One region of the Acidiphilium acidophilum genome, then DNA from elsewhere that is predicted to be linked to it. Evidence: predicted binding sites of a transcription regulator. Region 1 holds the regulator's gene; the other holds the start of a gene.

Region 1 (3,925 bases):
CGCCACCACCAGGTCGTGTTTCAGGTCCATATCGTAGCCGATCGCGGCGAGTTCCGTCGCGGTATCGCCGTGTGGGCCGATGTCATCGGCCCAGAACCCGATGCCGTGCGCCGCGAGGTGTGCCCAGGGAAACAATTCGCCGGGGTCCTGCTTCCGGTCGGGCGCGATGTCGGAATGTGCCACTATGTTCCGCGCCGGAATCGGGTGGCGTTCGAGTAGGCCCCGGCACAGCCGGATCACGGCTTCGATCTGCACATCGGGAAATGGCACATAGCCGAATTCGTGGCCGGGATTGACGATTTCGATCCCGATCGAGCGATCGTTCAACCCCCGCACCCCGCGCCAATAGCTCACCCCGGCATGCCAGGCCCGCCGCTCCTCATCCACCAGCGCGATCAATGTCCCATCGGTCTCGACCACGTAATGCGATGAAACCCGCGCAGCCGGGTCGCACAACCGCGCGATCGCATCGGCCCCGCTGCGCATCCCGGTATAATGCAGCACCAGATGATCGATCACCGCCCCATCGGGCCGGTCGTCGTGATTGGGCGACCTCACAAACCCCGCTCGCGCTTGATATCGTCCCAGGCGGCATTGATCCGCGCCACCCGGTCGGTCGCCCGTGCGGCGAATTCCGGCGGGACCCCGCGCGCCGCGAGCTGATCGGGGTGATTTTCCCGCATCAGCTGTTTCCAATGCGCCCGGATCGCCTCGCTGCTCGCATCGCGCCCGATCCCGAGCACGACATACGGATCGCCTTCGGATAGCGCGTAGGAGGAGGGATTCTCCGCCCGCGCCCGCGCCGCCGCATCGAGCCCGAACGCCACGCCGATCCGGGTGAGCATATCCGCCTCACGCCCGTTGATCGGCTCATCCGCCCGCGCAATCGCGTATAACGCCCCCAGCACCTGTTCGAGCGCAAGCCGGTTATCCGCGAAACTCTCGCCGAGCTGCCTTGCATAGGGCTCGAACCCCGCCGAATCGTTGCGCGCCTGATCGAACAACCGCCCGATCATCGGCACCGCCGCGTCCTCGATCCGGAACTGCCGCTTGAACGCATCGATCTCGGCGCGATTGACCGGCCCGTCGCATTTGGCAAGCTTCGCGGCCAGCACCGTCGCCGCAATCGCGAACACCTGCTCCCGCCGCCCGATCATGGCCGCCAGCCGCGCGGAATCGAGCGGCAAGGCCCGCCCCAGCCGCGCCCCGAACGATCCGAGATCGCCGGTATCCGCCGCGTGGCCAAGCGCCGCCCCCGCAATCGCGCCCACCGGCCCGCCGAACGCAAACCCGGCCACGCCGCCGATCACCTTACCCCATACTGCCATTCCCCCCATATCGGGTGGCTGGCCCGTAAGGTCAAAGGGCGATCTGCACCGGTATCAATATCGCCGCATCAGCGCCACCAGCCGCCCCTGCACCTTCACCCGCTCGGCAGGGAAAATCCGCGTCTCGTGGCGCACATTGGCCGGTTCCAGCGCCGTCGAATTGCCCCGCCGCCGCAACCGCTTCAGCGTTACCTCGTTGTCGTCGATCAGTGCCACGACGATCTGCCCGGTCTCGGCGGTCTCGCCTTTGCGGATGATCGCGGTATCGCCATCGAGAATCCCCGCCTCGATCATCGAATCCCCCACCACTTCCAGCGCGTAGTGATCGCCCTGCCCGATAAAGGCGATCGGCACCTCGATCTCGGCCTGATGCTCCCGCAGCGCCTCGATCGGCTGGCCCGCGGCAATCCGCCCGTAGAGCGGCAGGCTCACCGCCGCCACCTCCGCCGCCGCCCGCGCGCCCTGGAACCGCTGCGAAAAATCGCCCCGGATCACATTCGGCGCGAATTTGGCATCGCCCCGCTCCGCCGGCACGCTGTCCGCCGGCAGCCTGATCACCTCCAGCGCCCGCGCCCGGTGCTTGTGCCGGCGCAGAAACCCGCGCTCCTCCAGCGCCCCGATCAATCGATGAATGCCCGATTTCGATTTCAGATCGAGCCCGTCCTTCATCTCCTCGAAACTCGGCGAACAGCCGGTCCGCCGCAGATGCTGGTCGATGAACACCAGCAGCTCATATTGCTTGCGCGTCAGCATCATTCCCTCGTCCGAAAACCCCGAACCGACCCGAACCGCCCCTGCGGCCCGGACCATCGCGTCATCCCCACCGGGAACAAAGCGCTAACATGATGTTCTATGAATCGAACCCGCGTCGCGTCAAGAGCCTCGCGGCAAAATAATCACCTTCTGTTCTCGATCGGTTACCCTTGCCACGCCCCCGCCCGGTCCGCCAAGTGCCGCCATGGCCATCCTCTCGATCCAGTCCCAGGTTCTCAACGGCAGCGTCGGCAATACCGCTGCCGCCTTCATCTACGCCCGCCTTGGCCTCGAAGTCTGGCCCCTGCCATCGGTCATCCTCTCGCACCATCCCGGCCACGGCGGCAGCGAAGGCGGCCCGGTGAAACAGGCCCGCCTCGCCGCCCTCGTCACCGGCCTCGCCGCGCGCGGTGCCTTCGCCCGCTGCGAGGCCGTGGTCTCCGGCTATCTCGGCGCCGAAGCCGCCGTCCCGGTAGTCACCGATGCCATCGCCCGCGCCCGCGCGTCCCATCCCGGCGCGCTCTACTTCTGCGATCCGGTCCTGGGCGATTCCGGCCGGATCTACGTCCCCCATGCCCTGGTCGACGCCACCCGCACCCACCTCCTGCCGCGCGCCGACATCGCCACCCCCAACCCGTTCGAACTCGAAATCCTCACCGGCCTGCCCGTGCCGGACCGCGCCCACGCCTTCCGCGCCATGGCGCAACTCGGCCCCGGCCTCGTCATCCTCACCGGCTTCACCGGCACCGACACCACCCCCGGCACCCTCGACATCCTGATGCTCGAAGCCGGAAACCCGTACCATCACACCGTCGAAGCCCTGCCGCGCCCCTTTTCCGGCGCGGGCGATGCCTTCTCCGCCCTGTTCCTCGCCGCTTATCTGCCCCACCGCAACGCCCGGCGCGCCCTCGCCGCCGCCGCCGCCGCCAGTGCCGCCCTCCTCGCCGCCACCGCGTCTGGCGGTCACGACGAACTCGCCATCGTCCCCGCCCAACACCTCTGGACCGCCGCTTTCGCCGCCGCCACCGCAACGGAAACATGACAACGGCGCCATGCGATGAAATTTTGTTGATTCAGATCGCTCATCCGGCATATATTCATAAGTCTATATCTTCCGGTGGAAATTCGCCGGCGCCCGCCCGGGTTTCCGGGCATCAATCCTTGGGAGGATGATGATGACAACAATGGCATCTCTGCTGAAACGCAAACCCGTCTCCGTGATCGCCGTCCCGCCGGACTCGAAAATCCGCGAAGTCGTGCTGGTCCTCGCCGAAAAGCGCATCGGCGCGGTGGTCGTTCAGTCCGCCAACCAGGATCTCCTCGGCATCCTTTCGGAACGCGACGTGGTCCGCAGCCTCGCCGCCAACGGTCCCGCCACGCTCGACATGGTCACCAGCCAGCTCATGACCCGCGCGCCGACCACCGCAACCCCGTCCACCACCATTTTCGAGGCCGAAACCCTGATGACCGACGGCCATTTCCGCCATCTCCCCATCGTGGACGGCGGCAAGCTCATCGGCGTGGTCAGCATCGGGGACGTCGTGGCCGGCCTGATGGACCAGCAGGCCCACGAAGTCCGCAGCCTGCGCAGCTACGTCACCGGCGGCATCGCCTAACCCGTATCCCGCCCGACACCGCAATAAAAAACGCCCGCCGGCATCACACCGGCGGGCGTTCCATATCGCGTGGAATCCGGCTTTACTGCGTGGTGGTATCGGTCCCCGGCATCTTCACCTTCGGCGGTGCCCCGAGATTGATCTGCTTCGGCGTGGTCTGCGAACCCGCAACCGCGCCGCCGACCGCCCCGATCCCGGCACCCGCCAGCGCGCCGATCGGCCCGCCGA
Region 2 (3,925 bases), on a different contig from region 1:
GTTCCAACCAGGATCTCGCCAACCCGCGTCGTATAGCGGGGCGACAAATTCATCGCCTTGGCTGTCCAGGTGCGCGAAATCCCCGTTGCGAGCGGGCGCAACGTGTCGCGACCAAACCGGCCATTGACCGCATCAAGCGCCGCCATCGCCCGCGCCGACCGCACAGGATCCTTGGTCGGAAACAGCGACATCGGCTGACTGCCCGCGTCGATCAACTCGCCGAGCATGATCCCCGCCTTCGAATACCGGAACCCCGCGCGCCACATCGGCTCCAGCATGCGGATCGCCTCCCCGATCAACGATGTCGTGTCGTTGGTCGCCTCGATCCGCGCCGAATGCTGGTTGCTGTACCAGGGATCGCCATTGTGCGGGTTGGTGTGGAGCAGAACCGTCATTGTGCTGGCGAGCAAACCATGCTCGCGCAATTTCTCGCCGGCGCGGGTCGCGTAGGATGCCACCGCCTCGCGCATCGTCCACCAATCGGTGATCGGCATGCCAAAACTACGCGTCACCGCGATCCCCTTGCGCTGCGGCGCCATCAGCGACAGCGGCAGGCACGACACGTCGCGCAATTCCGCCTGTACCCGCGCACCCACCACAGACATCATATCGCGCACCTTGCGCGGATCGAGGCGCAGGAAATCCGCGACAGTCCGGACGCCGCGGGCAGCAAGCTTCTCAGCGGTCTTGCCGCCGATCCCCCAGACCTCGCCAATCCCGAGGTCCTGATATAGGGCCACGCGCGTCGCCTCGTCGCGCAGATCGCACACCCCATTCAGTTCGGGTCGGGACTTGGCGAGTTTGTTTGCGGCCTTTGCAATTGTTTTACTGGGACCGACCCCTACACAGGTCGGGATCTTCGCGATCTGGCGGACCGCGCCGCGCAGCATCTGGCAGAACTCCATGAGGTCGCCAGTGACCGGCGCCAGATCAAGGAAGGTTTCATCGATCGAATAGGGTTCGAGACGTTGAACATGGGCGCCCAGGATTTCGAACACGCGCCGGCTGAGATCACCGTAATGGGAATAATTAGACGATTTTGCGACCACCTCGCTCAATTCCGGACGTCGCCTGATCAGGTGCCACGGATCCCCCATTTTGATGCCAACCGCCTTGGCAAGAGCCGAACGCGCAATCACGCACCCGTCGTTGTTGGAAAGAACCACAACCGGCTTGTCCCGCAGCGCGGGATCGAACGCCTGTTCGCAGGAGCAATAGAACGAATTGCCATCGATCAGGCCATACAGCGCCATCAGGCTTGATCCCTATTTCTGCGATGATCAGACGCTGGTCCGCACCAGGCCGCTCACGATCGCCCAGATTTCGGCATCGTCGGGGACCACCTGACCAACATCACCCAGCCGCCCCGGCCGCAGCCACCATTCACCGCCGCGATAGGCCAATTGCGCCACCAAAACCTCGCCATGAACCATGACGATCGCGACTTTGCCGTGCGCCGGCGGGGCAGCCGCATCCGCGATCAGGATGTCACCCGGCAGAATGCCCCGCTCGATCAGGGCCTCACCGGAAACCCGCACCGGATAGCGGTTGGCGCGGCGCAGATCCAGGATTTCAGCCAGATCGATCGGACCTTCCAGGCTATCAGCGGCCGGCGACGCGAACCCGGTTGTGTTCCCCCCGTTATAACTACCTGCCAAACTCATTCGTAGCTCCTCGATCCACGGACGCGAACATATGTGGAACATCGAAGGCAAGCAAGGGGCTGATCATCAGGCGAATGGGCTGGCGTATGAGCGTTAATCCCCCTGGTCGAATTGGCATATTGATGATTTCTGGTAGGAGGATGCCCGCCGATGGGCAGCGGCAAAGACAACGAGGGGAATATAGGGTGACGAAGGCATTTATCGCAGAAACCATTCAGCAATCTACTGAGATCACCGCTGTAGCGGCGCACAAGGTTGCGGGCACATTGGTCGATGCCATCGTGGCGGAGATGAAAAAGAGCGGCAAATTCACGCTGCCGGGTTTCGGGACCTTCACGGTGCGAAAGACCAAGGCACGGAAAGGCGTCGATCCGCGTCTCGGCACCCCGATCAAAATCAAGGCCGGCAAAACCGTCAGGTTCAAGGCGTCACCGACGTTGAAGAAAAAAATGTGATCTGGGTCAGAAACCGTGCGCAGCGCCGATCATTTTGCCAGGATCGCGGGACCGCGTAATCGTCAACGAGAAGGCGATCCCGGGGAATACTGAGCTTCCGCTAATGGCGGGAGTTGGCCGATTGCTGACAGTCCGGTTTGGAGCTGAAAATGAGATAAGCTGCTGTTGGCAGCCAGGGACGCACCGACGGGTGACGACCAGAGCCGGTCGTTTAACCCTGTCCCGGCGAACGTCTGGTTCTGACGAACGCTGCCGTTTGATGACTTGGCGGCGGGAGAAGCCGGGCGTGTCGGCGTGCGATCTCCGCCTCAAAACTCTGTGACGACCACCGTCACATTGTCGCGCCCGCCCGCCTCGACGGCGGCGTTAGCCAGTGCCGCTGCGGGGTTTGCAATTCCGGCAAGGAGACCCGCAACGATCTCCGCCTCTCCGAGCATGTCGGTCAGCCCGTCGGTGCAGACGAGCAGAACGTCGCCGGCGACGGGTTCGACCGAAACGACATGAGGATCCAGCGCCAGCGGCACGGAGGTCCCGCCCAGCGACTGGGTGAGCGCGTGGCTGCGTCCCGCCGCGCGGCGCGGCATCGTGTCGTCGACGCTCAGGAGGCTCAGCCCGCCGTCACGCGCGAGGTAGACGCGACTGTCGCCGACGTTGAAGACGCTGACCGCGCCGCCGGCGCGGCGGAAACCCGCCACTGTCGTCCCCATGGCCCTGCGACCCGGCGCCTCGTCCATCGCCGAGAACACAGCCCAATTCGCCTCGGCGATCGCCGAGCGCATGTCGGAAGCGCCGTCCCGATCGAAATGGCGGCAGAGCGCGTCGAGCGCGACCGAGCTCGCCACGTCACCCGAGCCGTGGCCGCCCATGCCATCGGCGACCAGAACCCAGGGACGGGTGCTCGGCAGGGACCCGGACCAGTTCCCGTCGGGCGCGTCGCCGGCGATCCCGCCGACGCGCCAGCCATCCTCGTTGGCGGTACGTACGAGGCCCACGCGCGTGGCCGCCCACACCCGAGGACCTTCAGCCACGCTTCCTCGCCGTCGCGCTGCGCTCCGCGAGCGCCCTGATCTGCTCGACCAGCCTCGGCTTGCGCGCTACGTAGCCAGTGACGCGGGAGAAGCCTGACCGCCGCACTACGTCTCCGAAGAACGGCCGCGTCGAGATGACGGCGAGGCGGTCGTCCTGGACGAGGAAATGGAACTCGCCGCGCGCCGCCTGCTCAAGCCGGAGCCGACCGGCATTGGCGCGCTTCGTGAGCTCAGAGAGCGGGTCGTAATGGTCTCCGCCGCGCGGCTCGACCTGCGGTGCCAGGAACGACGTGAACCGCTGCTTCACACCGTCGGAGATGAGCCGGTCGATTTCCCGGAGGACGTATCCGTTCAGCCTCGTCGGCTGCATCCCAGCACTCGTCACCAGCAGCTCCCGGTTGGCCTGCTTGAGCGCCTCGAACAGCAGATCGTCCTGCTCGTAGCACGCCAAGGGCCGCAACGGCATCCTCACCAGCGTGTGGCGCGCAACCGCCAGCCGCTCTTCGGCCGCGGCCAGCGCCCTGGCCGGTCCGGACGAGCGGCCAGCGGACGCAGCCGCGGGGCGGACCGATTGAACCTCGGCGACCGCCGACGCCTCCTCCTGCCGCGCGGCCACCAGCTGCTCGTCGGGGACGCAGTCCCGCACAGTGTCGCGACCGAGCAGCCGGTCCAGACGCCTGCGCGGTTGGTCGCCGGCGACCGTCCTGACGAAGCCCATCTTCTTCGGACCGCCGTGCCACGCGAAGGCGCGCTCGTGGGATTCGGACAGCTTGCCGCC

Evidence for each region. Region 1 encodes LexA, which represses DNA repair genes until DNA is damaged. Its sites were predicted from a motif close to TGTTCTANNTANGTTC; they were not measured.
Region 2: a site for LexA is predicted at 1,690-1,705, ahead of SIL87_RS00865 (LexA family protein). Genes of this name have one in related genera too.

Annotation. Positions count from the first base shown of each region.
Region 1 is NZ_JAWXYB010000018.1:3,089,270-3,093,194, forward strand. Features, by position in the region: gene SIL87_RS17335 (N-acetylmuramoyl-L-alanine amidase) at 1-558, opposite strand, end outside; gene SIL87_RS17340 (TerB family tellurite resistance protein) at 555-1,328, opposite strand; gene lexA (transcriptional repressor LexA) at 1,383-2,081, opposite strand; gene pdxY (pyridoxal kinase) at 2,287-3,123, shown strand; gene SIL87_RS17355 (CBS domain-containing protein) at 3,266-3,697, shown strand; gene SIL87_RS17360 (hypothetical protein) at 3,780-3,925, opposite strand, start outside.
Region 2 is NZ_JAWXYB010000001.1:168,860-172,784, reverse strand. Features, by position in the region: gene SIL87_RS00870 (Y-family DNA polymerase) at 1-1,253, opposite strand, end outside; gene SIL87_RS00865 (LexA family protein) at 1,281-1,664, opposite strand; gene SIL87_RS00860 (HU family DNA-binding protein) at 1,850-2,119, shown strand; gene SIL87_RS00855 (PP2C family protein-serine/threonine phosphatase) at 2,428-3,111, opposite strand; gene SIL87_RS00850 (hypothetical protein) at 3,140-3,925, opposite strand, start outside.